Regions from separate parts of the Arthrobacter sp. NPDC080082 genome, predicted to be linked through region 1. Evidence: riboswitches for the same ligand, from Rfam matches in the RefSeq annotation. Region 1 holds a riboswitch; each other region holds the start of a gene.

Region 1 (6,940 bases):
ATTGAAGCGCGGGTCCTGACGGATCGCGAGGGTCTGGGCCTGGGCGAAGGCGATCTGTTCGGCGGTGCTGTAGGCGCCGACGGCGATCACGGCGCAGCGGCGCACGCGTTCCGGGTAGCTGACGGCCCACTCCAGGGCCCGGGCGCCGCCGAGGGAGCCGCCGAGCACGGCGTGCCATCGGTGGATGCCCAGCGCGTCGGCCAGCCGGGCCTCGGCGGCGGTGCTGTCGCGCAGGGTGACGAGGGGGAAGCGGGATCCCCAGGGCCGGCCGTCGGGCGCCGGCGTGGACGGGCCGGTGGAGCCGTAGCAGCCGCCGAGGATGTTGATGGACACCACGAAGTACCGGTCCGTGTCCACGGGCGCGCCGGGGCCGGCGAGCTGTTCCCACCAGCCAGGCTCCCCGCCGGCGCCGCGGGTGACGTGGGTGTCCCCGGTCAGGGCGTGCTCGATCAGAACGGCGTTGGAGGCGTCCGCGTTCAGGGTGCCCCAGGTCTCGTAGGCCAGCACCACGTCCGGCAGGACGGCGCCGGATTCGAGTTCCAGGGCGCCGACGGACAGGTACCGCACGGTGCCTTCGGGGGCGGCGGCGTTTCCTGCTGCGGGGCTGGTGGCGGGTACACCCGTTCGGGTGACGGCAATCGTCATGTTAAAAGACCTCACTTCGCGCTTGCCTGCCGTCAATTGACCGGCAGGCCAGGTCTTCACCCGGGGCACCCCGCCGCAAAAGGAGGGTTGCCGGCCAGCAAGCCGGGGCTGTCGCTGGCACTCATGACCTGCACCGAGTCTACGAAAGAGGGCGGCGTCGTGGCGAAGATTGTGACTTCCATGTGACAGCCGCCCGCCCCGCCGCCCCGTTTCCCCACCTTTGAAGGCCAAGGCGGGCGGGTCGCCGCGGACACGCCGCGCCGGCCGCCGTCGGGCCCGCAAAGGTGGGGAAATCCGGCAGGGGTCCCGGACCTAGCCGGTCTTCGCGGCGCGGAAGCCGGCGTCGAGGTCCGCCAGGATGTCGTCGATGTGCTCCAGGCCCACCGAGAGCCGGACCAGGCCCGGGTGGACGCCCGCCACCGCCTGCTGCTCCGGGCTGAGCTGGCTGTGCGTGGTCGACGCCGGGTGGATCACCAGCGAGCGCACGTCGCCGATGTTCGCCACGTGCGAGTGCAGCTCCAGGGCATCGACGAAGCGCTTGCCGGCCTCCACTCCCCCGGCGATGACGAAGGAGACGACGGCGCCCGTACCGCGGGGACCGTACTTCCGGCCGCGCTCGTACCAGGGGCTCGAGGGCAGCCCCGCGTAGGCGACCGATTCGACGTCCTCCCGGCCCTCCAGCCATTCGGCCACCCGGGTGGCGTTGGCGACGTGCCGCTCCACCCGCAGGCTCAGCGTCTCGATGCCCTGGGCGATCAGGAAGGCGTTGAAGGGCGCGACGGCGGAGCCGAGGTCGCGCAGCAGCTGGACCCGGGCCTTGAGGATGTAGGAGAGGTTGGCCCCCAGTGCGCCGTCCGCGCCCAGGTCCCGGGCGTAGACCAGGCCGTTGTAGCTGGGGTCGGGGGTGTTGAAGCCGGGGTACCGCTCCGGGTCCGCGCCGAAGTCGAACTTCCCGGAGTCCACGATCACACCGGCGATCGCCGAGCCGTGGCCGCCCAGGTACTTCGTGGCCGAGTGCACCACGATGTCCGCGCCCCACTCCAGCGGCCGGATCAGGTACGGGGTGGCGAGGGTGTTGTCCACGATCAGCGGCACCCCTGCCTGGTGGGCCACGTCCGAGATTCCCTCGATGTCCAGGACGTCCTGGCGCGGATTGGAGACCACCTCCCCGAAGAACAGCTTGGTGTTCGGCTGCACCGCCTCGCGCCACTGGTCCAGGTTGTCCGGGTCCGCCACGAAGGTCACGGAGATGCCGAACTTCTTCAGAGTGTGGGCCAGCAGGTTGTAGGTGCCGCCATAGAGGCTGGGGCTGGCCACCACGTGGTCCCCGGCCTCGGCGATGTTGAGGATGGCGAAGGTTTCCGCCGCCTGCCCGGAACTGAGCAGCAGCGCGCCGAGGCCGCCCTCCAGGCTGGCGATGCGCTGTTCGACCGCGTCCTGGGTGGGGTTGCCGATTCGGGTGTAGATGGGGGCGAGCTCGGCCAGGGCGAACCGGTTGGCGGCGCTCTCGGCGCTCGGGAAGACGAACGACGTCGTCTGGTAGATCGGCAGCGCACGGGCGCCGGTGGCGGCGTCCGGCTGCTGGCCGGCGTGAATCTGACGGGTTTCAAAGGACCAGGCGTTGGACATGGTGTCTCCTGTGACTGGGCTCAGGACGGCACCGCCTCCCGGGTCCTGCGCCGCTGGCAGGTCCCGGAATATCGTCACGGCCCTGGCGCCGCGCTTGCCCCGCCGGCGGTCGCCGGAGGGCCAGGTCTTCACCCGGGGCACCCCACCGCGCAAGGAGGGTTGCCGGCCAGCGAGCCGGGGCTTGGCGCTGGCACTCATGACCTGCTCCCAGTGTAGGAAGCCGGAAACCGGTCCGGATAGCTTTGTGACAAAGATGAAGAAACCGGTCCCCGGGACGGCTTCTCCGGCGGATTTCCCCGGCCGCGCCGGGCGGCACGGGGACCCTCCGGGCGGCGCCGGCGAGGTTAGGACAGCCTAAGCTGAGAGGTCCATCACAAAGTGCCAAGATGAGGGCATGCGCATGGATCACGTCTCTTACGCCTGTGAAAAGGATGGCCTCGCGGCCACCACCGACCGTATCGCCACGGCCCTCGGGGTCGAGGCCGTCAAGGGCGGCGTGCACCCCCGATTCGGCACCCGCAACATGATCATCCCCCTCGCCGGGCACAAGTACCTGGAGGTCGTGGAGGTCCTGGACCACCCGGCGTCGGACAAGGCACCGTTCGGCCAGGCGGTCCGCGCCCGCTCCGCCGCCGGCGGCGGCTGGATGGGCTGGTGCGTTGAGGTCGACGACCTGGCACCCTTCGAGGAACGCCTGGGCCGCGCCGCGGTCAACGGCAACCGCAAGTTCCCCGATGGCCGTGAACTGGTCTGGAAGCAGATCGGCATCCTGGGCCTGATCGCGGATCCGCAGGTGCCCTACATGCTCAAGTGGGAGGGCGACCCGGCCCTGCACCCGTCCAACGCCTACGAGAGCTCGGTGAAGATGTCCGAGCTGACCATCGCGGGCTCCGCGCAGCGGGTCACCGAGTGGCTGGGCGAACCGGTGGAGAAGCCGCTGGAGGACGTGGCCGTGAACTGGCAGGCCCCGCACGGCACGCCGGGCATCCTCTCGGTCACCTTCGAGACCGCTTCCGGAGCCGTCACCATCTAGGGCTTCGGCCCGCCACAACTTCGGCCGCCGGCCGCGGGTGTCAATGACGCCACCCGCCGCCGGGGGCCGAAACTCTTTAAGCCGCTCCCCGCCTCGTCGTGCGGGTCAGGGCACCGCAGGACACGTCTCCGCAGGAATCCCAGAAGCCTCAGCCCAGGCCGACCGCCTTGCCGAACAGGCTGAAGCCCACGAACGCCACGATGTCCAGCAGCGCGTGCGCGATCACCAGCGGCATCACCCGCCGGGTCCGGGTGTAGACCAGGGCGAAGATGACGCCCATGATGGCGTTGCCGATGAACGGCCCGAACCCCTGGTACAGGTGGTAGCTGCCGCGCAGGATTGAGCTCGCGGCGATGGCCGCCGGCAGCCGCCAGCCGAGTTTACCGAACCGGTCCAGCAGGTATCCCACCACGATCACCTCCTCGACGATCCCGTGCCGGATGGCGGAGAGGACCAGGACGGGCACGGTCCACCAGTAGGTGCCCAGCGCGCTCGGGATGATCGCCGTCGTGATGCCCAGGGCCCGGCCGGCGGCATAGAGGCCCAGCGACGGGATGCCGATCAGCAGGAACAGGCCCACACCCTGCAGCAGGTCCTTTCCGGGGCGTGCGAAATCGAACCCGAGCTTCCGGAATGCCGAGCCGCCGGGGGTCCCCGGCTCGCGGGGACCGGTGAGGAAGTAGAGCACCAGCAGCACGGGGACGAGCGCGAAGGCGATGTCCAGCAGCTGGTAGGTCAGGTCGAAGTACTCGCGGCTGCTCTGGGAGCGGTTCAGCGTTGAGGTCCCCTGGGCCAGCGGCGCCTGCGAGAGCTTGTCCAGCAACTGCACCACCGAGTACACCGCCGACTGCCCCAGCGAGAGTCCCAGCACAATCCATACTTCGAACCGCACACGGCGGCGGGAGGTAACCAGCATGGTCCTATCTTGCCTGCCGTTGCCGGGAGTTGGCCGGACGCGCCTAAGCTGGGGCTGTGAGCGCGCCCGGGAAAATCCTGATGATCCGGCACGGCCAGTCCGCCGCCAATGCCGACACCTCCATCTACAACCGGGTGCCCGATTACCGCATCCCGCTGACCGATCTGGGCGTCGAGCAGGCCCGGGCCGCCGGCGTCGAACTCCGCCGCCAGCTGGACGGGCAGCAGGTCTGCGTCTACGTCTCCCCCTATCTGCGTGCCTACCAGACCCTCGAAGCGCTGGACCTGGGCAACCTGACCGAGCGGGTCATCGAGGAGCCCCGGCTGCGGGAGCAGGACTGGGCGAACTTCCAGATCGCCGGTGACATCGAGGACCAGAAGGAGCTCCGGAACGCCTACGGGCACTTCTTCTACCGGTTCCGCGAGGGCGAGTCCGGGTCCGATGTCTACGACCGGATCTCCTCGTTCATGGAGACCCTGTACCGGCACTGGTCCAAACCGGACTACGCGCCCAACGCCCTGTTCGTTACGCACGGGCTGACCATGCGGCTGTTCTGCATGCGCTGGTTCCACTGGTCCGTGGAGTACTTCGAGTCGTTGAACAACCCGGACAACGCCGAGCTGCGCACCCTGCACCGCACCGGGGACGGGAAGTACGAACTCGACAAGCCGTTCAGCCAGTGGGTGGAGCGGCGCGTGGACGAGACCGTGCTGCACGCCCCGCCCATGGTCTTCTAGAAGGTTTAGCGGGCGCGGACCCCGGCGCGCCAGACGGCGTGGGTCAGCGGCATGCCCGGCCGGTAGGCCAGGTGGGTGGCCGAGGGGGCGTTGAGCAGGTGCAGGTCCGCGCGGTGGCCGACGGCGATCGACCCCACAGCGCGTTCGCCGTCGACGTCGTTCCCCGACTCCCGGCCCAGCGCCAGCGCCCCGCCGTAGGTCGCGGCGCGGACCGCCTCGTGCACGCTGAGCCGCATCTGCAGCACCGCGGTGGTGACGCAGAAGGCCATGGAGCTGGTGTAGGAGGTGCCGGGGTTGGCGTTGGAGGCGAGGGCCAGCTGGACGCCGGCGTCCAGCAGTTCGCGGCCGGGGGCCAGCGGCTGCCGGGTGGAGAGGTCGCAGGCCGGCAGGCAGGTGGCCACCGTGCCGCGCTCCCCGGCGCCGGCCGCGGCTTCCCAGCCGGACCAGCTGTCCGCGAGGTCGCGCACGTCCTCCCGGGACAGGTAATTCACGTGGTCCACGCTGGCGGCCCCGAACTCCACCGCCAGCCGCACGCCCGGGCCCTCGCCGAGCTGGTTGCCGTGCAGCCGCAGGCCCAGGCCAGCCTCCCGGCAGGCCGCCAGCACGCGGCGGGACTGCTCCTCGGTGAAGGCGCCGCGTTCGCAGAAGACGTCGGCCCAGCGCACGTAGGGCCGGACCGCTGCAAGTATCGGACCGCAGACCAGGTCCGTGTACTCCTCGGCGTCCATGCCAGCCGGGACCAGGTGGGCGCCGAGGTAGGTGACCTCGTCGGCGACCGTGGAGGCGATCCGGGCGCTGCGGGCCTCGTTGTCCACGTCAAGCCCGTAGCCGGTCTTGGTCTCCAGGTACGTGGTGCCCTGCGAGACGGCCTCCGCCACCCGGCCCAGCGCCAGGCGGGTGAGGTCGAAGTCACCGGTCGCCCGGGTCGCGCCCATGGTCACGGCGATGCCGCCGGCGCTGTACTCCTCCCCCGCCATCCGCGCCTCGAACTCCGCGGTTCGGTCGCCGGCGAAGACCAGGTGCGTGTGCGAGTCCACCCAGCCGGGCAGCAGCGCACGCCCCGCGGCGTCGATGGCGTCGTCCGCGGCCGGGGCGTCCCCGGCGGGGCCCAGCCAGGCGATGCGTTCGCCCTCGATGACCACGGCGGCGTCGTGCAGGACCCGGTACTCGAGGTCCTGCGTCATCAGTTCGCCGATATTGGTGATCAGGGTGCTCATGGGTCCATTCTTCAGGCCCGGATGGACATCCGCGTCGCCGCCAGCGCCGCCGCTGTCCGGGATGCCGGACTGTCGGCCGGGAACGGCGCCCCGGCCGCCTGACCGGCGAGGATCAGTCCGGCGGCGAGTTCGGCGATCCCGGAGGAGGTCTGGAAGCCATAGCCGCCCTGGCCGGCGAGCCAGAAGAAGCCCGGCGCCTCGGCGTCGAACCCCACCACCGGGATGCCGTCGGAGGCCTCGGTGCGCAGCCCGGTCCAGGCCCGGCTGACGGCGTTGATGCCGAGGGTGGTCACCTCGTTCAAGCGGGCGATCAGGGCCTCGACGTCGCCGGGGTACGGCCGGGCGTCCTCGGGTCCGCTGGGGACCTTCTCCGAGGGCGAGATCAGCACCTGGTGCCTGCCGTCCGGGCGGAAGTAGAAGCTGTCCGTGGCGGCCACCATCGGGCAGCCGGGCGGAAGCGGATTCTCGACGTCGACGATCGCCGCGGTGCGGCGGAAGGGCTGCAGGCCGAGCTTCTCGACGCCGGCAAGGACGGCGAGCTCATCCGCCCAGGCGCCCGCGGCGTTGACCACGACGGCGGTGGAGAGCGCCTCCTGCCCGGCGCCCAGTTCCCAGCCCGAGCCCGTGCGCTGCGCGGAGTGGATGCGGGCGCCGGTGATGATGTCCACGCCGCCGGCGACGGCCCGCTCCCGGTGGTCCTCCAGCAGCAGGGAGGCGTTGCAGGCGAAGGAGCCGGAGTCCAGCCCGGCGGAGGTGAAGCTCT
Region 2 (6,940 bases), on a different contig from region 1:
GAAGAAGTTGGCGTCGAATTCACCGTTCGCCACCGCCAGGTTGGGCTGGATGATGTCCGTGACGTAGGTGGGCTCCAGCGTCCAGCCCTTGGCCTCGAGGAGCTTCTTAGCGATCTTCGTTGGCTCCTGGTACGGCGCGGACTCGGTGACGATGATCTTGATGGTCTTCCCGCCCGAGGCGGCGTTGGCGCCGCCGGGGTTGACCAGGCCGCAGCCGGTGAGGGCCGTGGCGGACGCGGCGCCGGCTCCGGCAAGGGCGAACTTGAGGAAATTTCTGCGGTGCATGGCGGGTGTCCTTTGTCGTGGGGGGTTAGACGCCGACGGCGGCGGGAGTGTTTTCGGCGGCCGCGGAGAACGCTGTGAAGGCGCCGCGGAAGGCGGCGGCGGGGTGCCGGCCGTTGAGTCGGGGGCCGTCACCGAAGAGCTTTTCGCGCAGGGTTCCCGGCGCGTAGCCGGTCTGGGCGAGGCCGCGGTCCCGCAGTTCGGGCAGCACCCCGGTGATGAAATCGGTGTAGGACCCCGGGATGGTCTGGTTGATGATGTTGATCCCGTCGATGCCGGCGTCCTGCCACTCTTCGAGCCGGTCCGCGATCTGTTCCGGTGTTCCCACCACCCGGTTGGCCCGGCTGCGGTACAGCGCGATGTCTCGGAGCGTCGGGTTGCCGCCGCGGGTGGAGGCCCGGATGGCCTCCAGGTGTCCCTGGCTGCCCTCGGTCTGGATGTCACCCAGCGGGGTGTCCAGCGGCAGCCCGCCCAGGTCGACGCCGAATCCGCCGCCGACGTGGGCCAGCAGGGCCTCGATGTCCAGGCTGTCCTCCAGCTCGGCCGCCTTCCGGGCCGCCTCGGCTTCGGTGCCGCCCACCACGAAGTGCATGCCCTGGAGGAACTTCACGTCCTCGGGACGACGGCCGGCGGCCACCGCCTGCTCGCGAACGGCGGCCGTGTAGGCGCCCGCGATCGCGGTGCTGGGCGCCAGGGTGAAGGTCGCCTCCGCGTTGGCGGCGCAGAACTGCTGGCCGCGGCCGGAGCTGCCGGCCTGGAAGAGCACCGGGGTGCGCTGCGGCGACGGCGCCACGAGGTGCGGCCCGTCGATGGAGTAGCGGGGCCCGCTGTGGTAGATCTTGCTGACCTTTTCGGGGTCCGCGTGGAGGCCGCCCTCCTTGTCCCGGACCAGGGCGTCGTCCGCCCAGGAGCCCTCCCACAGCTTGTAGGCCGCCTCGACGTATTCGTCCGCCCAGTCGTAGCGCTCGTCATGTTTGGTCAGCTCGGTGGAGTTGAAGTTCCGGTGCGAGTTTTCCAGCACGCTGGTGACGATGTTCCAGCCCACCCGGCCGTTGCTGATGTGGTCCAGGGTGGACATCTGCCGGGCGAACTGGAAGGGGTGGCTCTGGATCACGGAGGAGGTGGCGGCCAAGCCGATCTCCCGGGTGGCGGCGGCCAGGGCCGAAAGCAGGATCAGCGGGTCGTTGGAGGGAACCTGCAGGCCCTTCCTCAGGTGGGAGGCCCAGCCGCCGTCGTAGTCGCCGTAGAGGCCCACGACGTCGGCGAAGAAGATCGCGTCGAATTTCGCGTCCTCCAGCTGCCGGGCCAGGTCGGTCCAGAGCTGCAGTTCGTTGAAGCGGTGCTGCTGGGCCTCGGGGCGGCGCCATTGGCCGCCCATGATGTGGCTGGTGGTGTTCATGACGAACGCGCTGAGGAGCAGGCGGGGGCGGGGTCCGTCGAAGCGGGGGCTGGCTGGTGAAGTCATGGTTCTGCTTTCCGAAGTGGGGTGCCGGGGCCGCGGTCAGAGCCGCTTGTCGAGGCGGCGGGCCAGGCGGGAGCCGCCGAACTGGACGAGGGTGACCAGCAGGATCATCAGGATGATCGCGGTGATCATCAGCGGGGTTTCGTAGCGGTAGTAGCCGTAGCGGATGGCGAAGTCGCCGATCCCGCCGCCGCCCACCAGCCCGGCCATTGCCGAGTAGGAGATGAAGCTGACGGTCATGATGGTGATGGAGCTGACCAGTCCCGGCCGGGCCTCCACCAGCAGCACGTCCCGGACGATCTGGGACCGGCTGGCTCCCATCGAACGGGCGGCCTCCACCACCCCGCTGCCGAGTTGGCTGAGGTTCTGTTCCACGAAGCGGGCGAAGTACGGGATGGCGTTGATGCTCAGCGGGACGATCACCGCGGCCGTGCCGATGGTGGTGCCCACGATGAAGCGGGTCACCGGGATGATGGCGATCAGCAGGATCAGGAACGGGAAGGACCGGACCAGGTTGACCAGGCCGTCCAGGACCCGGTGGAGCCGGGGCCGGTGCCGCAGCCCGCCGGGGCCGATCGTGTAGAGCCAGACGCCCAGCGGCGTGCCGATCAGGACGGCCAGCGGGATCGCGACCAGCAGCATGGCCAGGGTCTGGCCCATGGCGGCGCCGATTTCGGGCAGGACCGAGAGGATGCGCTCAAGCATGGATCAGGCCTTTCGGGGCGGGGCCGGCCGGGGCGGCTGCCCGGTGGGGCCGGTTCAGCTCGATGGCGTCGGAGACCAGGTACCGCCCGATCGAGGTGGCGGGGTGGAAGCCGGGGCGTTCGAGCTCGGCCAGGTCGAATTGCTCGACGATCCGGCCGTCCTCCATGACCGCGACGTTGTCCGCGATGGCCTTGATGACGTTCATTTCGTGCGTGACCACCACGATCGTGATGCCGAATTCGGCGTTGACGTCAGCGAGGTACTGCAGCACGGAGGCGGTGGTCCGGGGGTCCACGGCCGACGTCGGTTCGTCGCAGAGCAGGACCTTCGGCTCCGTGGCCAGCGCCCGGGCGATGGCCACCCGCTGCTTCTGGCCGCCGGAGAGCTTCGCGGGGTAGCTGGCGGCCTTGTCCGCGAGGTCCACGATGGCCAGGGCGTCGGCCGCCCGGCGCCGGCGTTCGGCCTTCCCCACCCCGGCGAACTTCAGTGAGAGCTCCACGTTCTCCTGCGCGGTGAGGTTGTTGAGCAGGTTGAAGTGCTGGAAGATCATGCCGATTCCGTGCCGGCTGCTGCGCAGTTCCGGCTCGCTTAGGGCGGTCAGGTCCACGCCGTCGACCAGGACCCGGCCCGAAGTGGGGCGTTCGAGCAGGTTGATGTTGCGCAGCAGCGTGGATTTGCCGGCGCCGGAGAACCCGATGATGCCTTGGATCCGGCCGCGCTCCACGGTGAGGGTGACGTCGTCGACGGCGGTGAACCGGCCGTCCTTCGACGGGAACGAGGTGCTGACGTTCTGGATCTCGATCACAGCAGACCGCCCGCGATCCGGGCCGGCGCTGCCGTCGTTGTGGTGTTCATGATTCCTCCGGGGCTCGCCCGAGGAAAGCCTCATCCCCCGGCGCCGGGGCAGCGCAAAGCGCGGCCTCTCGGGTCCGTGGAACAGTGGTTCTCCATCGGTCCTGGCGGTAGCACCGTCCTCATCGAGGGGGTTGCTGCGGCGTCACGGAGCCAGGTCTCTCAGCCGCTCGGGATGGTTACCCCACGAATCTGGCACACGCCCGGCCGAGGTGAAAGCGGCGCGTCACACGCCGTAAAGCTCCCGTCAGTCCCGGTTAAAGGCCCAGGAGCGGCGCTTCCCTGGCCGGGCAGGCGTTCATGACGACGTCCAGCCCGGCGGCCTTGGCGCGTTCGGCCGCGGCCTCGTCGATGACGCCCAGCTGCAGCCAGACGGCGCCGGCGCCGGCGGCAATCGCCTGGTCCACCACGTCGCCGACGCGTCCGGAGTTCACGAAGCAATCCACGACGTCGATGGGCCGCTTCTCCGCCGGGATTTCCGCCAGCGAGCGGTAGCCGGCCTCTCCGTGCACGTCGTCGCCGGGCAGGTTGACCGGGATGATGTCCATGCCCAGGCGGTCGCGGATGAACAGCGACGTGTCGTAGGCAGCACGCCATTGGTTGGTGCTCAGGCCCACGATGGCCCACCGGCCCTTGGTGCGCAGGAGGCGTTCGACGACGGCGGGATCGTTCACGTGGCTCATGCGGCCAGCCTACGTCCGCCGGCAGCGGCCCCGCAGTAGGGAATCCCACCCCGGGCACTGTGCCGAATTTCTAATCGGGCCAGACACCTCACGTCCGCAGGTTTCCGAATATTACGCGCCCATTTGGCGAAAATCCGCCGTTCGGTTTTAGTAGACAGTGACCATCCCGAGCGGCCGAGAGACCTGGATCGATGACGCCGCAGCAACCCTGGTCGACGGACCTCCACCCCGGAGCCCGCCGATAACGAGGACGCACGCCGAGGGAAGGGTCCGGACTGACTACCCGGGCCAAAGGCTGCTTCCGTAGGGTGCTACTGCCAGGACCGATGGAGTAACCCTATGACTGCTGTCCTGCACCCGTCCCAGCCCCGGGCCGACGCCCGGCCCGGCTCCGGCACCCCCGCCCTCCCGGTGTCCTTCCGCGGCCTGGGCCGCGCCTTCGGGACCGGCCCCGCCGCGCACACCGTCCTCCGGGATGTCAGCTTCGACGTTGTCCCCGGCGAGGTGCTCGCCATCCTGGGCGCCTCCGGCTGCGGCAAGTCCACCCTGCTCCGGGCCGCCGCCGGACTCGACGCCGCCACCTCCGGCAGCGTCGCCATAGACGGCGAACCGGTCCGCGGCGTCGACGACCGCTGCGCCTTCGCGTTCCAGGAGCCGCGGCTGCTGCCCTGGCATACCCTCCAGGCGAACATCGCCATCGGCCTGCCCGCCGGCGTCAGCGCCCGCGACGGCAAGGCCAAAGTGGCCCGCCTGTTGGAACTCGTGGGACTGCAGGACTTCGCCAAACACCGCCCCCGGGAGGTCTCCGGCGGCATGGCCCAGCGCGCGTCGCTGGCCCGTGCCCTGGCCCGGAACCCCGGCGTGCTGCTCCTCGACGAGCCCTTCGGCGCCCTCGACGCACTGACCCGGATCAAGATGCAGGACCTGCTCCTGGAGGTCCACCGCGCCGAACCCACCACGGTGCTGCTGGTGACGCACGACGTCGACGAGGCCCTGCAACTGGCGGACCGCATCATCGTCCTCGGCCGGGAGGACACCGAATCGTCCCCGGCCGGCGCCACGATCGTGCGCACCCTCGCCGTCCCCGGCGGACGGCCACGGGACCGCGCCTCGGCCGAACTGGCCCGAATGCGCACCTCGCTCCTGGCCAGCCTCGGCGTCGACGGCCACTAACGGCCCCGCCCCCGCCGCCCCGGTCACGGCCTGAACGGTCCGTCCGCTCCCGGCAGGCAGCGCCGCCGGTACCACAGCACCGGACCGGCGAGCCGCCCGCTCCCCGCGCCGGCGGCCACCCGCATCACTCTCCTGTCTCTTTCGCATCGCTCGCACCGCCCGTAAAGGAACTTCCATGGCTCCCACCCGCACCACGTCCCGCCGTTTCGTCCTCACCGCCGTCGCCGCCTCCGCGGCCCTGGCCCTCACCGGGTGCGTCGCCGGGGAAGGCTCCGGCAGCCAGCCCGCAGCCGCCGCGGCCGCCGGCGGCAACGGCGGCGGCACGCTGACCATCGACTTCGCCACCTACAACCCGCTGAGCCTAGTGATCAAGAAGAAGGGCTGGCTGGAGGCCGCCCTTAAGGACCAGGGCGTCACCGTCAAGTGGGTCCAGTCGGCCGGCTCCAACAAGGCCAACGAGGCACTCCGTTCCGGCGCGGTGGACGTCGGCTCCACCGCCGGTTCGGCCGCGCTCCTGGCCAAGGCCAACGGCTCCCCGATCAAGACCATCGACATCTTCTCCCAGCCCGAATGGGCCGCCCTGGTCACCAAGCCCGGCTCCGGCATCAGCACGGTGGCGGACCTGAAGGGCAAGTCGGTCGCGGCCACCAAGGGCACGGACCCGTACTTCTTCCTGCTGCAGGCGCTGTCCGAGGCCGGCCTCTCGCCCAAGGACGTCACCGTGCAGAACCTGCAGCACGCGGACGGCCGCACCGCCCTGGAGAACGGATCCGTGGACGCCTGGTCCGGGCTGGACCCGATCATGGCCGGCGCCGAGCAGAAGGGCGCCAAGCTCTTCTACCGGAACCTCTCGTTCAACACCTACGGCTTCCTCAACGCCACCGAGTCCTTCCTCAAGGACCGGCCGCAGCAGGCGCAGACCGTGGTGAACGCCTACGAGAAGGCCCGCGCCTGGGCGGCCGCGAACCCGGACGAGACCGCGCAGATCCTGGCCGAGGCCGCCGGCCTGGACCTGGCCGTGGCCAAGACCGTGGTGCTGCAGCGCAGCAACCTCAACGTCAACCCGGCGCCGGGCGAAGCCCAGCGCACGGTCCTCGCGAAGATCGGTCCCACCTTCGTGGAGACCGGGGACGTGGCGAGCCAGAAGCAGATCGACGACGCCGTCGGCTCGCTTCTCGATGACTCGCTGGTGAAGAAGGCGGACGCCTCCGCCATCAAGGACTCCTGATGGCCGGCCTCGGAGATTCCCCCTTCACCGGCACCACCGTTGCGGACGGGCGCGCTGCAGCCGCCCCCGCAGCTCCGGCAGACGCCGCCCGGCCGGCCTCCCCCGTCACGGGAGGACACGGCACCCCGGCGAACGGATGGTCCCCCGCCGGGTTCCTGGCCCGCGGCTGGGCGCGTCTGCTCCTTGGACTGCTGGTCCCCGCGGCGGTGCTGGCGGCCTGGCAGCTGTCCACCGCCGCGGGACTCTTCAGCGTGGTCCAGCTCCCGCCGCCGGCCATGGTGTTCGACGCCGGCCTCGACCTGCTCCGCCGCGGGCAGCTGGGCCTGCACGTCGCCATCTCCACCCAGCGGGTGCTGATCGGATTCGCCGCCGGCGCCGCCCTGGGTCTGCTCCTCGGCTCCCTGGTGGGGCTCTCCCGCGTGGCGGACGCCCTGCTGGGCCCCACCATCGGCGCGCTGCGGGCCGTTCCGTCCCTGGCCTGGGTGCCGCTGCTGATCCTCTGGATGAAGATCGGCGAGGATTCCAAGGTCACCCTGATCATGATCGGCGCGTTCT
Region 3 (6,940 bases), on a different contig from region 1:
GGGCTCGCCGCAGGTGTGGCTGCCGCTGGCCGCGGGCATCGCCGGACTCGCCGCGTTCCTGGTGCACGAGGGCCGGACCCGCGCGCCGATGATGCCGCTGCGGCTCTACACGGTGCGGAACTTCGGCTGGGGCAACGCCGCCACCCTGGTGATCTACGGGGCGCTGAACCTGGGCTTCTTCGTCCTGGGCCTCTACCTCCAGCAGGTGGCCGGGCTCGGCGCCACCGCCGCGGGCCTGGCCCTGTTGCCCTCCACCCTGATCCTGTTGCTGCTCTCGTCCCGGATGGGGGCACTCTCCGGACGTTTTGGCCCCCGCTGGTTCATGACCGCCGGGCCGCTGCTCTGCGCGGCCGGCTTCCTGCTGATGCTCGGCATCGGCCTGCCCCTGGACTATGCGTGGCAGGTCCTTCCCGGCGTCGTAGTCTTCGGGATCGGTCTCGCCGTGACCGTGGCGCCGCTGACCTCGGCCATCCTCGGCGCGGTTCCGCCCGAGGAAGCCGGGATCGGCTCGGCCGTGAACAACGCCGTCGCCCGCATCGCCGGGCTGGTGACGATCGCCTTCGCCGGGCTGATCACCGGGCCGGTGATCACCACTGCGGGACTGCACGCGACGTCGCTGGTCACCGCCGCGCTGTTCGTCGCCGGCGCGCTGGCCTCCGCCGTCGGGATCCGGAATCCGCCAGCGCCCGCGGACGCGTCCGCCGGGCCTGCAGCAGAAGGCGGGGCTGGCGACGGCGGGGGAGCCCAAGGGGCTAGCGGAGACTAGCGGCGGGTGAGCTGCCGGGTTCTTCGTCGTCTGCTGACACAGGGTGCACCCAGAGGGCGTCGGCGACCCGGTCGGCAAGGTCGAGCTCCCGTGATCCGTCAGGTCCGGCGATCCGCACCACCAGGGGGCCGCCGAACGGCTTCCTGCCCAGCACCGCGACGGCGGCGTCCAACTCGATGCGTTCGGTCGCCAGATAGCGCAGCAGGTCCGGGTCCTCGTCGCTGATCCGCGTGATGCGGCCGCCCTGGCCGGCTGGCAATTCGCTCATCCGCACCGCCGGGGGCATCAGGACCGAGCCGTCCGCCGCGGGGATGGGATCGCCGTGCGGGTCGCGGACCGGGTGGCCCAGCTTGGCCGCCATCCGGTCGATGAAGGTGTCCGAGACCGCATGCTCCAGGGTCTCCGCCTCGTCGTGGACCTCGTCCCAGCGGTAGCCGAGCTCCTGGACCAGGAACGTCTCGATCAGCCGGTGCCGCCGGACCATGGACAGGGCCAGCCGCTCACCGTCCGCGGTCAGGGTGACGGCTCCGTAGGGCTTGTGGTCCACCAGGCCCTGCTCCTTGAGCTTGCGGACCATCTCCGAGACCGAGGAGTTCGCGACGCCGAGGCGCTGGGCCAGTTGCGTGGAGGTGATCGGCTTGTCCTGCCACTCCGTGAAGGTGTAGATGACCTTGACGTAGTCCTCGATCGAGGAAGAAGGCGGGCTGGTTTTCACAGCCCCTAGCCTACCGTCCGGCCGCACCCGTGAATGTGAACCACAGCAGCGCCAGGTTCAGGGCCACCACCAGCAGCACGCTGACCACGGACGCGATCCGCAGCGGCAACCGGTCGACGAAGCCGCCCATCAGCGGGGTGCTGCTCGTCAGCACGACCAGCGGGACCAGCACGAAGGGGATGCCGAAGCTCAGCACCACCTGGCTGAGCACCAGCGCCCAGGTCGGGTCGAAGCCGACGGCCAGCAGCACGACGGCGGGAACCAGGGTCAGGAGCCGGCGCAGCATCAGCGGGATCCTGATCTTCAGCAACCCCTCCATGATGGTTCCCCCGGCGTAGCAGCCCACGGACGTCGAGGCCAGCCCGGAGGCGAGCAGCCCGACGGCGAAGACCACGCCCACCACGGGTCCCAGGCTGGCGCTGATGGCGGCGTGGGCGCCCTCGATGCTGTCCGTGCCCTCCACCCCGCCCAGGGTTGACGCTGCCAGCAGCAGCATGCCGATGTTGACGATGCCGGCTACGGCCAGCGCCGCGATGACGTCCCAGCGGGTGGCGCGAACCAGCCGCTCCACCGCGTGCTGCGGAACGTGCCGGTGCCTGTCGGGGCGGTGCCGGTCGCGCGAGAGCGCCGAATGGACGTAGATGGCGTGCGGCATGACGGTGGCGCCCAGCATGCTGGCGGCCAGCAGCACGGTGTCCGGGCCGCGGAACCCGGGGACCAAGCCGGAGAGGACCCCTGACGGGTCCGGCGGGCTGATGAACAGCCCGGCCAGGAAGCCCACCGTGATGATGGCGAGCAGGCCCATGATCACCAGTTCGAAGGGCCGCTGCCGGTTCCGGCTTTGCATGGCCAGCAGCGCCATAGAGATGCCGCCGACGACGACGGCGCCCAGTGGGAGGGGGAGTCCGAAGAGCAGGTAGAGGGCCACGGCGCCGCCGACCACTTCGGCCAGGTCCGTGGCGGCCGCGACGATTTCGGCCTGGACCCAGAATGCGCGCCGCCAGCCGGGACGCAGGCGTTCCCCGAGCAGTTCCGGCAGGCTGCGACCGGTGACGATGCCCAGCTTGGCGGACTGGTACTGAACCAGGACGGCGACGACATTGGCCACCACCAGCACCCAGACCAGCAGGTAGCCGAACTCGGCGCCCGCGGTAAGGTTGGCCGCCACATTGCCGGGATCCACATAGGCGATAGCGGCGACGAAGGCCGGCCCCAGCAGCGCCAGCAGGGCCCGGCGGGGCCCCTTCCTGCCACGGACCGGGCTCCGGCCGCCGGCGGCGGGATCCTGTTCGGCGAGGTGCAACATTGCAGGCTCCTGCGGCTGGTGGGTCAAATGAGTTCCGTATGCCTGAACAAAAAAGTTAGGCATACCGAAATCATAGGCTCAGACCTTCATCGCGCGCCAGCTTTTGGTGAGGTAGGGCAGGGCCAGCGTCTCGCCGGGACCATGACTGAGGTGCTCGTACAGGTACCACTGGAGGTTGGCCAGCACCTTGGCCCGGGTGGCCTCGCCGGCCCGCAGGAAGTAGCTGCGGGACTTGGCTAGCTCCAGGATCTCCTCCGGCGTCACCGGGTCCTCCCACCGGGTCAGGTGGCTCTCCAGCCCGGTGAACTCCGGGCCGACCGGTGGGCGGAACGAGGGTTTGTGGACGTCCCCGGCGTGCATGATCCGGGAGAGGCGGTGCACCCACGGCACGGAGGTGTCCAGCTGGTTCCAGATTAGCCCGAGCACCCCGTGCGGACGCAGGATGCGGGCGGCCTCGGTGCTGGCCTGCAGCGGCTCGCACCAGTGCCAGGCCTGCGCCACCGTCACCAGGTCGAACGCAGACGCCGGGAGGCCTGTGTGTTCGGCGGTCCCCACCGTGGCCGGGACACCAGGGAGGGCGGCGCGCAGCTGGTCCAGCATGTCCGCCGACGGGTCGACGGCGGCCGTGGCCAGGCCGCGGGCCACGAGAAGGGCGGTGAACTTACCGGTCCCCGCCCCGACGTCGGCCGCGTCCCGGGCTCCGGCGGGAATGAGCCAGTCGGCGGAGTCGGCGGGATAGCCGGGCCGCACCCGGTCGTAGTGTTCCCCGCCGTCCTGGAAGCTCGCTCCGAGCTCCTTCCGCCGGTTCTGATGCAGTTTGGGGCCGCCGCCTGCCACGTGAACTCTCCTTCGGCAGCTCGGGAAGATACCCGTCGAATCTACCGTAAACCGGCTATTCGGGGCCGTCGAGGGTGCAGGGGGCCGCCCCGGCGGTGCCGGGGGTGTTGGGCGCCCAGTGCGGGTAGCTGCGGGTGTCGTTCGCCGGTACCCAGCGCCCGGCATCCACCAGGTAGTCCCAGCCCAGGCCGTCCCGCCGCAGCGTCCGCAGCGCGGCCAGCAGCCGCTCGGCGTCCTCGAGCCGGGAGCCCAGGCCGAAGCTGGCCCGCAGCGACCCGGCGGGCAGGCCCAGCCGCTTGAGCAGCGGATGCGCGCAGAACCTGCCGTCCCGCACACCGATCCCGTGCTCTGCGGACAGGTACGCGGCGACGAGACCGGCGTCGTACCCCGCGACCGAGAAGTTCACGACGCCGATGGTGCCGTGGCCCTCCCCGCGGTCGGTCTCCTCGAAGATGTGGTGCTCGCTCACGCCGTCGATCTCCCGCAGGCCGTCGGCAAGGAAGGACCGGATGGCATCCTCGTGGCCGTGCCAGGATGCTTCGTCCAGGGCCGCGACCGCCTGGGTGGCGCGGGCCAGGGCGGCCGCGCCGAGGACGTTGGGGGAGCCGCCCTCGTGCCGGGCAGGTCCGGTGGTCCAGCTGACGGCGTCCAGCCGGGCGTCGCGGACGGCGCCGCCGCCGGCCAGATGCGGCGTCCCGGCGTCGAGCCAGTCCGGCCGCCCCACCAGGACACCCGCGCCGAAGGGCGCGTAGAGCTTGTGCCCCGAGAAGGCGACGTAGTCGATGCCGTCGGCCGCGACGTCGATGCGGCGGTGCGGGGCCAGCTGCGCTGCGTCGACGACGATCCGCGCCCCGTGCTCGTGCGCCAGCGCAGCCAGCTCCCGGACGGGCAGGATCTCGCCGGTGACATTCGACGCGCCCGTGACCGCGAGGAGGCTGATGCCGCCGGTTGCCAGCTCGGCCCGGAGCCGCGCCAGCGTCCCGGCGAGGGTCGGCGAGGCGACGACGCTGCGGTGCGGAACCCCCTGCCAAGGCAGGAGGTTCGCGTGGTGTTCGATGTCCAGGTACAGGACCTCGCCCAGGTGCCGGCCGCCGGCGGTGGGCAGGCACCCGGCCAGGAGGTTCAGCGAATCGGTGGTGTTCCGGGTAAAGATGACCGCGTCGTCGGGCCGGCCGCCGACGAACTCCCGCACAATGGTCCGCGCGTTCTCATACACCGAGGTGCTCAGCTGGGAGGCGTAGCCGGCGCCGCGGTGGACGCTGGCGTAGTAGGGCAGGATCTCGTTGAGGTAGGCGGAAACCACGGACAGGGCGGGGGCCGAGGCGCCGTAGTCCAGATTGGCGTAGCGGACCTGGCCGCCCTGGATCAGCGGCGCCTGGATCTCGGCGCCGGTCACGGCGGCCAGCGGGGCGCGCGCGGCGGATACAGCCGTGGAGGTGGACGCTAGGGACGAAAAAATGGCAGTGGACATGGGACCTCGCTCGAAAAGGACCCCGCGTGCTGGGGATCCGCGCTTGCCGGGTCCGCTCCGGACCGGCCAGGTCGTCACCCGGGGCACCCCGCCGCGAAAGGAGGGTTGCCGGCCAGCAAACCGGGGTTTAGCGCTGGCACTCGTGACCTGGTTCGAGCCTAGGACACGAGTGCCGCGCCCCGGAAAGGGGCGCGGCAATGTGAAGCGCTGTGTTACGCGGAACCGGCCCTTAGGGAAGGCGCCGCTCTAGAGCAGGTCGTCGAGGTTCGGATTGAGCCGCTTGAGGACCTCGGAGTGCAGGATCGAGTTCGTGGCCAGGGCGTTGCCGCCAAACGGGCCGTCCTCGCCTTCAAGGGAGGTGAACCGGCCGCCGGCCTCGGTGACGATCGGGACCAGGGCGGCCATGTCGTAGAGGTTCAGCTCCGGCTCGCAGGCGATGTCGACGGCGCCCTCGGCCACCAGGCAGTAGGACCAGAAGTCGCCGTAGGCGCGGGTGCGCCAGACCTCCTCGGTCAGGCCTAGGAATTCGTCGAGGTTACCGCGCTGCTTCCAGCCGCCCAGGCTGGAGTAGGAGAGGGAGGCATCCGAGAGGTCCGAGACGTTCGAAACCCGCAGCCGGGTGGCGGCGGCCAGCGAGCGGCCCGTGTAGGCGCCGGCGCCCTTGGCGGCCCACCAGCGTTTGCCGAGGGCGGGGGCGCTGACGACGCCGACCACCGGCTCGCCCTCGTCCACCAGAGCGATCAGGGTGGCCCAGACCGGGACGCCGCGGACGAAGTTCTTGGTGCCGTCGATCGGGTCGATGATCCAGCGGCGGGAGCCGTGGCCCGAGCTGCCGAATTCCTCGCCCAGGACGGCGTCGCGGGGGCGGGAGCGGGAGAGCTGGCCGCGGATGGCCTCCTCGGCGGCCTTGTCGGCGTCGGTGACCGGCGTCAGGTCCGGCTTCGTCTCGATTTTGAGGTCAAGGGCCTTGAAGCGGCTCATGGTCTGGGAATCGACCGAGTCCGCCAGGACGTGGGCAAGGCGCAGGTCATCGTTGTAGCTCGACGCGGGTTGGCTCATGCTTCCAAACTACCGTCTAAACGCGCTCCGGCCGGGGAGGCCACGTCCCGGACGGCCGGATCGCCCGCGGGGCGAAGAGGCGACATACGGTCAGGAGACGGTGCCCAGTTCCTTGGTCTCCTGGGCCTCCTGCCGCGGGTCGGTGCCCAGCAGCCGGCGCAGCGAGGCCAGCCGGGCCGGGCCCGAGGGGCCCGCGTGGCCGGCCTGGACCCACGCGTCCACGCCGCAGTTGACGGCGGTGGCGTCGTGCTTGCAGCCGCGCTCGCAGTCCTCGGTGCCGGGGGCCAGGTCGGGGAAGGAACGCAGGATGCGGTCCGGGTCCACGTGGGCCAGCCCGAAGGACCTGATCCCGGGGGTGTCGATGATCCAGCTGCCGGCCGGGGCATCCGTGACCTTCAGCGCCAGGGCGGAGGAAGAGGTGTGGCGGCCGCGGCCCGTGACGGCGTTGACGCCACCGGTGGCCCGCTCCGCCCCCGTGAGGGCGTTGACCATGGTGGACTTGCCGACGCCGGAGTGGCCGAGCATGACGGTGACCCTGCCGTCCAGGTAGCCGTGCAGTTCGGCGACGGCCGGGCCGTCCAGCCGGGCGGAGAGGCCGTCGTCGGAGCGGGCGTCGATGCCGGAGGCGGAGGCGTCGGCGGTCTTGGAGATGATGACGGGCAGGTCGAGGTGGCGGTAGTTCGCCAGCAGCTCGGCCGGGTCCTTGATGTCGGCCTTGGTGATCAGCAGCAGTGGCTCGATCCCGGCGTCGTAGGCGGCCACCAGCGCGCGGTCGATGAAGCCGGT
Region 4 (6,940 bases), on a different contig from region 1:
CGCCCGGACGTCCATGTCCAGGCTGGCGCCGTTGGCGTGCGCGGCGGCAGCGGCTTTGGCCACCACGGAGGCGAGGGCCTGGGACCGCCAGGCGCCGATGCTGGCGTCCCCGGTGTCGATCCCGCCGTCGGCCGTCCGCGGCCAGTCCTTCGCGCCGGTGGCGCGCATATAGGAGTCGCGGTCGTCCCCGCCGTAGGTGTTGTCGTCGAACATCAGCTCGGTCAGCGCCACGGCGTCGGGGTGGTAGCGGCGGGTCACCTCGTCGACGAACTCCACCAGCCGCTGGCCCACGGGTCCGGTGGTCAGGGCGGTGACGCTGGCGAAGTCCTTGGACCGGGTGCCGTCAAGGTTGATTCCGGCCAGGCCCTGGTTCTTAGCGATCCAGCCCGGGATCAGCAGGTCGATGGTGAGCGTGACCCGGCGTTTGCTGCCGTTGCCCGCGGTGCCGAGGGCCTTGATGGCCTCCGCCACGTGGTCGCGGCCGCCGGCGGCTTCAATCTCGGGGTGCTTGTCCCACCGGAACGCCGTCCAGTCCAGCCGGCCCACGCTGATGGTGACGCTGTTGGCGTTGACCTCGTCGAGCCGCTTGGCCAGGGCCGGGAGGCCGCCTGGGTCCTCGACCACGGTTTCGTAGCCGACGCCCACGGTGCGCTCCGGCGCCGGTGCCTCCGCCCGGGGAGGCACCGGCGTCGAGCAGCCCGTCAGGGCCAGCAGTGCCATGGCCAGCGTTGCGGCCAGCAGCCTCACACCCTGACCTCGGTGACGGCCGCCGCCGTCGGGACGCTGACCACTCCGGTGCGCTTCAGCTTGTTCCAGTGCGCCTGCTTGCCGCGGGTCTCCTGCAGCAGCGCCGCCGCCATGGTCAGGCCGGTGAACACGGAGTAGAAGGGGACCAGCGGCAGGGTCCAGGCGTGCCGCAGGTCCGGCCACGCCCGGTTGAGGGAGAGCCCGAACAGGGTCAGGACCGCCGTGACCACCAGCCCCAGCCAGCCCAGGACCGCCCACGCGTCGGCGCCCAACGGGCTCCGGCCGCCGGCCACCAGCAGCAGCAGGTCCAGCAGGAGGAACAGCTGCAGGACCGGGAGTGCCACCATGGTCACGGTGTTGAACAGCAGGTAGGCGCCGAACCGGCCGCGCCGCAGGTTTCCGATCATGTCCTTGTGCACCCGCATGGTCTGCAGCAGCCCGCGGGCCCACCGGACCCGCTGCCGCCAGAGGGCGTGCACCGTGGACGGCGATTCGGCGTAGACCAGGGCCTTCGGCGCGAACACCACGTTGTACCCGGCCCGGTGCACCCGCCAGGTCAGCTCCAGATCCTCCCCCACGGTGTCCTCACGGAACGGTCCGACGTCGGCCAGGACCGAGCGCGGGAACGCGCCGATGTTGCCGGAGACGATCGGCAGGCAGCCGATCACCGTCAGTGCCCGCCGGACCAGGCCGGTACCCACGTGGCTGATGAACGCGAGCATCCGGGTCTGGACGCGGTTGAGGTTGACCGGCCGGTCGTCGCCGCAGACGGCGCCCACCCGGCGGTCCGTGAAGCCCTGGAGCATCCGCTTGACCGTGCTGCGGGAGAAGATGCCGTCGGCGTCGACGAACATCAGGACCTCGCCGGTCGAGTAGTTCAGGCCGCGGTTCAGCGCGGCGCCCTTACCGGCGTTCTCCTGGGTCAGGACCGTGATCCTCGGGTCCCCGGCGGCGAGCTCGTGCATCAGTTCCAGGGTGTTGTCCGTGGACCCGTCGTCCACCAGGACCACCTCGTACCGGTCATAGGTGGTGAGCTGGATGGAGCGGACGCAGTTCTCGATCACGGTGGCCTCGTTATAGGCCGGGACGATGATCGAGACGGTCGGCCACTCGTTCAGCAGGGTCCCCTGGCCGGTGCGGCGGCGGCGGGTCACCTGCACCTGGAACCAGAGGGCCAGGGGCAGGACCAGCAGCTTCAGGAGGCCGAAGACCAGCACCGGAATGCCGAGCACCACCAGCAGCAGCTGGGCGCCGGGCATCAGCCCGGCCAGGAGATTCTCATACCAGGGCATGGGCGAACGCTCCCCTCGTCTGCCGGAATGACGCCGGGTTGAAGGCCGGGAGGGAGAACGAGGCGAGGACGGCGTCGAGCAGTTCCGGCGCGCGCTGGCTGTTCGCCCCGAATCGGGCATTGATTTCGAGCACCACCGGGGTGCCGTCGGCCCGGCGCCGGACGTCGAGGTCCACCGGCCCGGTGAGGGACAGGGCACGGACGGCGTTCATCGCCAGGTTGCCGACGTCGTTCGCCTCCCCCGCCTCCACCCGGCGGGTACTAAGGGCGTTGCCGACCTCGCCCTGCGCGAGCGCGGTTTTCTCCACGACGACGGCGAACGGCGGTGTGGTGTTGTGCGCCGGGGTTCCGAAGACCATTGGCCCGTACTCGGTGCCTGGGATGAATTCCTGGACGATCAGGCCGCCGGGAAGTCCGGCCCAGTCGACGTCGGAGCCGCTCCGGACCACCGTCACGCCGCGGCCGCCCCGGGACACCCGGGGCTTGATGACGACGGGTCCGCCCAGGAGCTCGATGGCCTCCTCCGCGCAGCGGAAGTCCCGGGGAACCCCGAAGGCGGGAACCGGAACGCCGGCAGAATGCAGCTGCCAGGCGGTGTAGAGCTTGTCATCGGCGAGCGCGACGGCGCCGGTCGGCCCGATGATGACGCGGACGTCCGGGCCAAAGCCGGCCCGGAAGGCGGCCAGGCGGGGCAGTTCCTCACTGACCGTGGGGATCACGAGGTTGATGCCCTCGGCGCCGACCAGCCGGCGCAGCGCGGACACCAGCTCGGGATCCGTGGCCGCGGGTACCCGGACCACCGGCACCCCGGAGACTTCGGCCAGGTCGCGGATGTCCGTGCCGAGGACCGGGATGCCACGTTCGGTCAGTTGCGCGGCGAGGGCACGGCCGGCGGGGCCGCCGACGCCGGTGACCAGCACGCGCGGCTTCACAGCTTCTCCATTTCGGTGCTCAGCAGGCGGACGGGTTCATAGGCCTCGGCCACCCGGCGGCGGGCCTGGCCGCCGCGGAAGGAGGCGATGCCGCGGACCCGTTCGGGCGTCATGTACGGCTTGGCCAGCTGGTCGCTGTGCATCTTCACCGCCTGGACCTTGGCGTCGACGTAGTCGTCAATGTCCACGAAGACGCTGGGGTTGAATTCCCGCGTGGCCGAGGGGCTCTCGTAACAAAGGATCGAGTGGTGCTGCCGCGCGGCCCGCAGGGTGGCCTGGTGCACCGCCTGGTGGTCCTGGTGCTGGTCGTGGTTGGAGTGGGTGAGGATGATGTCCGGGTTGAAGCGCACGATCGCGTGCTCGATGGCGCCCACCATTTCCTGGCTGTGGCGGTGCAGCTCGGTGTCCGTGAAGTTGTGATGGATCATGCCGGTCAGGCCCATGAACGTGGCGCCGCGCTGGGCGTCCAGCGACCGCTCCAGGGCGTTGCCGCCGCGCTTGCCGTCGCTCATCACCAGCCCCTGCACCTCGTGGCCGGAGTCGACGAACTTGGCGAGCGTTCCGCCGCAGGCCAGCTCCAGGTCGTCCGGGTGGGCGCCGATGGCCAGCACCCGGCGGGGCTGCCGGGCCGGGCTTCCACCGGTGCGCAGGGCGGTCAGCGCGATGGCGAGGGCGGTGAGTCCGCCCAGGGTGGCGGTCAGGTCGGCGGTCTGCCAGAACTCGGAGGCGTCCAGGGCAAAGGCGGCGACGTTGGCCAGCAGCAGCACCGCGCCGGTGGCGAGGGAAATCCGGCGCAGAAGTTCGGGACGGCGCAGCCGGCGGTGGAACCAGGATTTCCCCACCGCCGCTGCGACCAGCAGCGCAATCAGCAAGACGATTATCAAGACGTAAATCGAGACCATGAATCTTTCCAGTTCTTCTTCGAGGTGCCGGCCGCCCCCAGTGCTGCGCCGGACAAAATGATGGATCTGCAACCCGCCCGGCAGAGGCTGCCGGGTTCTGGAGGGAAGGATTGCTTGTCAAAGAACCGGTCCGCGGTATCCCGGCGGAGACGTCAAAACCCATGCGCCAGCGGCACTGCGCATACGGCCGGAAGCGGCCGCGCAGCGGGTGCTGAAAAGGCGTATGCGGTATGTGGAGACCCAGCGGAGACCTTGGACTGCCACTTCAGTAAACGTGACGCCCCTATCGGAAAACCCGAGTAGGCAATACCCGAAAAGCATTCGGCCACCGCGGACGGAACTGGCTTTTTGTACTCGATCACGACGGGCGCGATACTCGGTCGGCCTACGGCGGACGGCCTCCCGTGACCGAACATGACGGGGCCGACGCGCGGGCGCGGGCCCCGGGGTGTTAGGTTTTTTGCAGAGTAATGAGAACCGGTGCCAAGCCCTGACTGGCCGGTCGGCAACCCTCCTTTTGCGGCGGGGTGCCTCAGGTGACTACTCGGCAATCGACCATTCGAGCTGCAAGCGTGAACGTAAGGAGTTTGTCGTGTCCGACGCGACCCCGCCCCCAGTCCCCGCCCCCGGAACCGGCACCCCGGCCAACCCTCCCGCGCAGGCCGCAGCGCCCGCGGAGCGGCTGGCCTACCGGCTGCTGACCGGCCCAGACGACCGCAGCTTCTGCGAGCGGATCTCGGCCGCCCTTGCCGAGGGGTATGTGCTGCACGGCAGCCCGGCCGCAACCTTCAATGGCACATCGGTGATCGTGGCGCAGGCACTGGTGCTGCCGGCCGCCGTCGCGGAGGCGGACGCCGCGGTGGCCCGCGCCGTCGACGGTCTGGAATCCGAAGGGCTGGAATCCGAAGGGCAGGCGGGGGCATGAGCTACGCCGGGGACCTGACCCCGCAGGCAACCTGGGAACGGCTGCAGTCCGGCGCGGTGCTGGTGGACGTCCGCACCCGGGCCGAGTGGGCCCAGATCGGCGTCCCGGTGACCGGCGGGGCGGCCGCGGAGCCGGTATTCATCGAGTGGACCCGGGCCGGCGGCGTGCCGAACGAGGACTTCCTGGACGAGCTCCGGCAGCGCGTCCCGGCCGACGCCGAACTGCTCTTCCTCTGCCGGTCCGGGGCCCGCTCCGTCGCGGCGGCAGGGGCTGCGACGGCGGCGGGATTCACCGTCTACAACGTGCTGGACGGCTTTGAGGGCCAGCCGGATGAGGCCGGCGTCCGCCGCGTCAACGGCTGGAAAAACGTGGGCCTGCCGACCGACGGGACCCGCACCGCATGAGTTTCAATCCCGAGGCCGCGGACTGGAACCCGGACACCCAGGCCGTCCGTGGCGGCCTGGACCGGACCGGCTTCCAGGAAACCACCGAGCCGATCTTCCTCAACTCCGGCTTCGTCTACGAATCCGCCGCCGCCGCGGAGCGGGCCTTCACCGGCGAGGACGAGCGGTTCGTCTACTCCCGCTACGGCAACCCCTCGGTGGCCACCTTCCAGGAGCGGCTCCGCCTGCTCGAGGGCACCGAGGCGTGCTTCGCGACGGCGTCGGGCATGTCCGCGGTGTTCACCGCTCTCGGCGCGCTGCTTGGGGCCGGTGACAGGGTGGTCGCCGCCCGGTCCCTGTTCGGATCCTGCTTCGTGATCCTGAACGAGATCCTGCCGCGCTGGGGCGTGGAGACCGTCTTCGTCGACGGCCCGGACCTCGACCAGTGGCGTGACGCGCTCTCGACGCCGGCCACCGCCGTGTTCTTCGAGTCGCCGTCGAACCCGATGCAGGAGATCGTGGACATCGCCGCCGTGAGCGGGCTGGCGCACGCCGCCGGCGCCACCGTGGTGGTGGACAACGTCTTCGCCACCCCGCTGCTGCAGCGCTGCACGGACTTCGGCGCGGACGTGGTGGTCTACTCCGGCACAAAGCACATCGACGGCCAGGGCCGGGTGCTGGGCGGCGCGATCCTGGGCAGCAAGGAGTTCATCGAGGGCCCGGTCCGGCAACTGATGCGCCACACCGGACCCGCGCTGTCCGCCTTCAACGCCTGGGTGCTGACCAAGGGCCTGGAAACCATGTCGTTGCGGGTCAACCACGCCTCCGCCTCGGCGCTGCGGCTGGCAGAGTGGCTCGAGGCGCAGCAGGCCGTGACTTGGGTGAAGTACCCGCTCCTGGCCTCCCACCCGCAGCACGAGCTGGCCGCCAAGCAAATGAAGTCCGGCGGGACCGTGCTGACCTTCGAACTGGCGTCCCCGGCCGGCCGGTCCGCCAAGGATGCCGCCTTCGGGCTGCTGGACGGGCTGCGGATCATCGACATCTCCAACAACCTGGGCGACTCGAAATCGCTGATCACGCACCCGGCCACCACCACGCACCGGGCCATGGGTCCGGAGGGGCGGGCCGCTATCGGGTTGAGCGACGGCGTGGTGCGTCTCTCCGTCGGACTGGAGGACGCGGAGGACCTGATCCGGGACCTTGGCCAGGCGCTGGCGCGGATCCAGTAATCCCCGGCGGCGGCGTGGAACGTACGGCCTAGAACCGGCGGACGGGTGCCAGTGCCGGCAGCGGACCGGTAGCGGTGCCGGCGTCGGGCACGTCCCCGCCGACCGTGGTCCGCACCGCCTCGCCGACGACGGCGCCGAGCCCGGCGCGGCGCTGCAGCTCCGCACCGGTGCCCTCCGCCAGGATCCTGGCCACCCCGGCGCGCACCACGCCGAGCTCGCCCTGATCCGCCAGGACCGGGGCGAGGTAGTCCACCAGGGCGTTCACCACCTCGGCCGCGGGGCGGGGCCGGAAGGTCCCGAAGTCCAGCAGCTCGGAGGACAGCCCGCAGTTGCTCGCCTGCCAGGCCGCCATCCTCAAGAGCACGGTCGGCACCGGCGCCGGGTCCACGCCGTCGTACCACTCGCGCGAGGCGGTCTCCACCAGCGCCCGCACCAGCACCGCCAGCAGCGCCGCGTCCTCCGCGCGCAGGCACACGTCCGCCACCCGGATCTCCACGGTGGGATGGTTCCGGGCCAGCCGCGCGTCGAAGT

What was found. Region 1 has a riboswitch for S-adenosylmethionine ahead of AB0O44_RS10170 (bifunctional o-acetylhomoserine/o-acetylserine sulfhydrylase). Riboswitches for the same ligand answer to the same signal wherever they lie in the genome.
Region 2: linked by a shared signal. The riboswitch ahead of AB0O44_RS08165 (ATP-binding cassette domain-containing protein) and the one ahead of AB0O44_RS10170 (bifunctional o-acetylhomoserine/o-acetylserine sulfhydrylase) in region 1 are both predicted to bind S-adenosylmethionine.
Region 3: linked by a shared signal. The riboswitch ahead of AB0O44_RS16040 (aminotransferase class V-fold PLP-dependent enzyme) and the one ahead of AB0O44_RS10170 (bifunctional o-acetylhomoserine/o-acetylserine sulfhydrylase) in region 1 are both predicted to bind S-adenosylmethionine.
Region 4: linked by a shared signal. The riboswitch ahead of AB0O44_RS04015 (DUF1737 domain-containing protein) and the one ahead of AB0O44_RS10170 (bifunctional o-acetylhomoserine/o-acetylserine sulfhydrylase) in region 1 are both predicted to bind S-adenosylmethionine.

Annotation. Positions count from the first base shown of each region.
Region 1 covers NZ_JBFBKQ010000004.1:255,167-262,106, reverse strand. Annotated here, with positions in the region: gene AB0O44_RS10175 (homoserine O-acetyltransferase) at 1-645, opposite strand, end outside; SAM riboswitch class IV at 659-774, opposite strand; gene AB0O44_RS10170 (bifunctional o-acetylhomoserine/o-acetylserine sulfhydrylase) at 958-2,274, opposite strand; SAM riboswitch class IV at 2,360-2,476, opposite strand; gene AB0O44_RS10165 (VOC family protein) at 2,669-3,307, shown strand; gene AB0O44_RS10160 (type II CAAX endopeptidase family protein) at 3,456-4,223, opposite strand; gene AB0O44_RS10155 (histidine phosphatase family protein) at 4,304-4,960, shown strand; gene hutI (imidazolonepropionase) at 4,966-6,177, opposite strand; gene AB0O44_RS10145 (FAD-dependent oxidoreductase) at 6,189-6,940, opposite strand, start outside.
Region 2 covers NZ_JBFBKQ010000003.1:268,993-275,932, reverse strand. Annotated here, with positions in the region: gene AB0O44_RS08180 (MetQ/NlpA family ABC transporter substrate-binding protein) at 1-285, opposite strand, end outside; gene AB0O44_RS08175 (NtaA/DmoA family FMN-dependent monooxygenase) at 311-1,747, opposite strand; gene AB0O44_RS08170 (methionine ABC transporter permease) at 1,784-2,449, opposite strand; gene AB0O44_RS08165 (ATP-binding cassette domain-containing protein) at 2,442-3,254, opposite strand; SAM riboswitch class I at 3,394-3,483, opposite strand; gene AB0O44_RS08160 (CoA-binding protein) at 3,559-3,984, opposite strand; gene AB0O44_RS08155 (ABC transporter ATP-binding protein) at 4,324-5,157, shown strand; gene AB0O44_RS08150 (aliphatic sulfonate ABC transporter substrate-binding protein) at 5,333-6,385, shown strand; gene AB0O44_RS08145 (ABC transporter permease) at 6,385-6,940, shown strand, end outside.
Region 3 covers NZ_JBFBKQ010000009.1:44,044-50,983, reverse strand. Annotated here, with positions in the region: gene AB0O44_RS16060 (MFS transporter) at 1-766, shown strand, start outside; gene AB0O44_RS16055 (metal-dependent transcriptional regulator) at 753-1,481, opposite strand; gene AB0O44_RS16050 (Nramp family divalent metal transporter) at 1,492-2,787, opposite strand; gene AB0O44_RS16045 (class I SAM-dependent methyltransferase) at 2,866-3,624, opposite strand; gene AB0O44_RS16040 (aminotransferase class V-fold PLP-dependent enzyme) at 3,680-5,095, opposite strand; SAM riboswitch class IV at 5,130-5,243, opposite strand; gene hisN (histidinol-phosphatase) at 5,342-6,154, opposite strand; gene AB0O44_RS16030 (ribosome small subunit-dependent GTPase A) at 6,245-6,940, opposite strand, start outside.
Region 4 covers NZ_JBFBKQ010000001.1:844,347-851,286, forward strand. Annotated here, with positions in the region: gene AB0O44_RS03995 (hypothetical protein) at 1-747, opposite strand, end outside; gene AB0O44_RS04000 (glycosyltransferase family 2 protein) at 744-2,039, opposite strand; gene AB0O44_RS04005 (ATP-grasp domain-containing protein) at 2,026-2,970, opposite strand; gene AB0O44_RS04010 (PIG-L deacetylase family protein) at 2,967-3,872, opposite strand; SAM riboswitch class IV at 4,339-4,451, shown strand; gene AB0O44_RS04015 (DUF1737 domain-containing protein) at 4,555-4,797, shown strand; gene AB0O44_RS04020 (rhodanese-like domain-containing protein) at 4,794-5,201, shown strand; gene AB0O44_RS04025 (O-succinylhomoserine sulfhydrylase) at 5,198-6,409, shown strand; gene AB0O44_RS04030 (glutamate--cysteine ligase) at 6,438-6,940, opposite strand, start outside.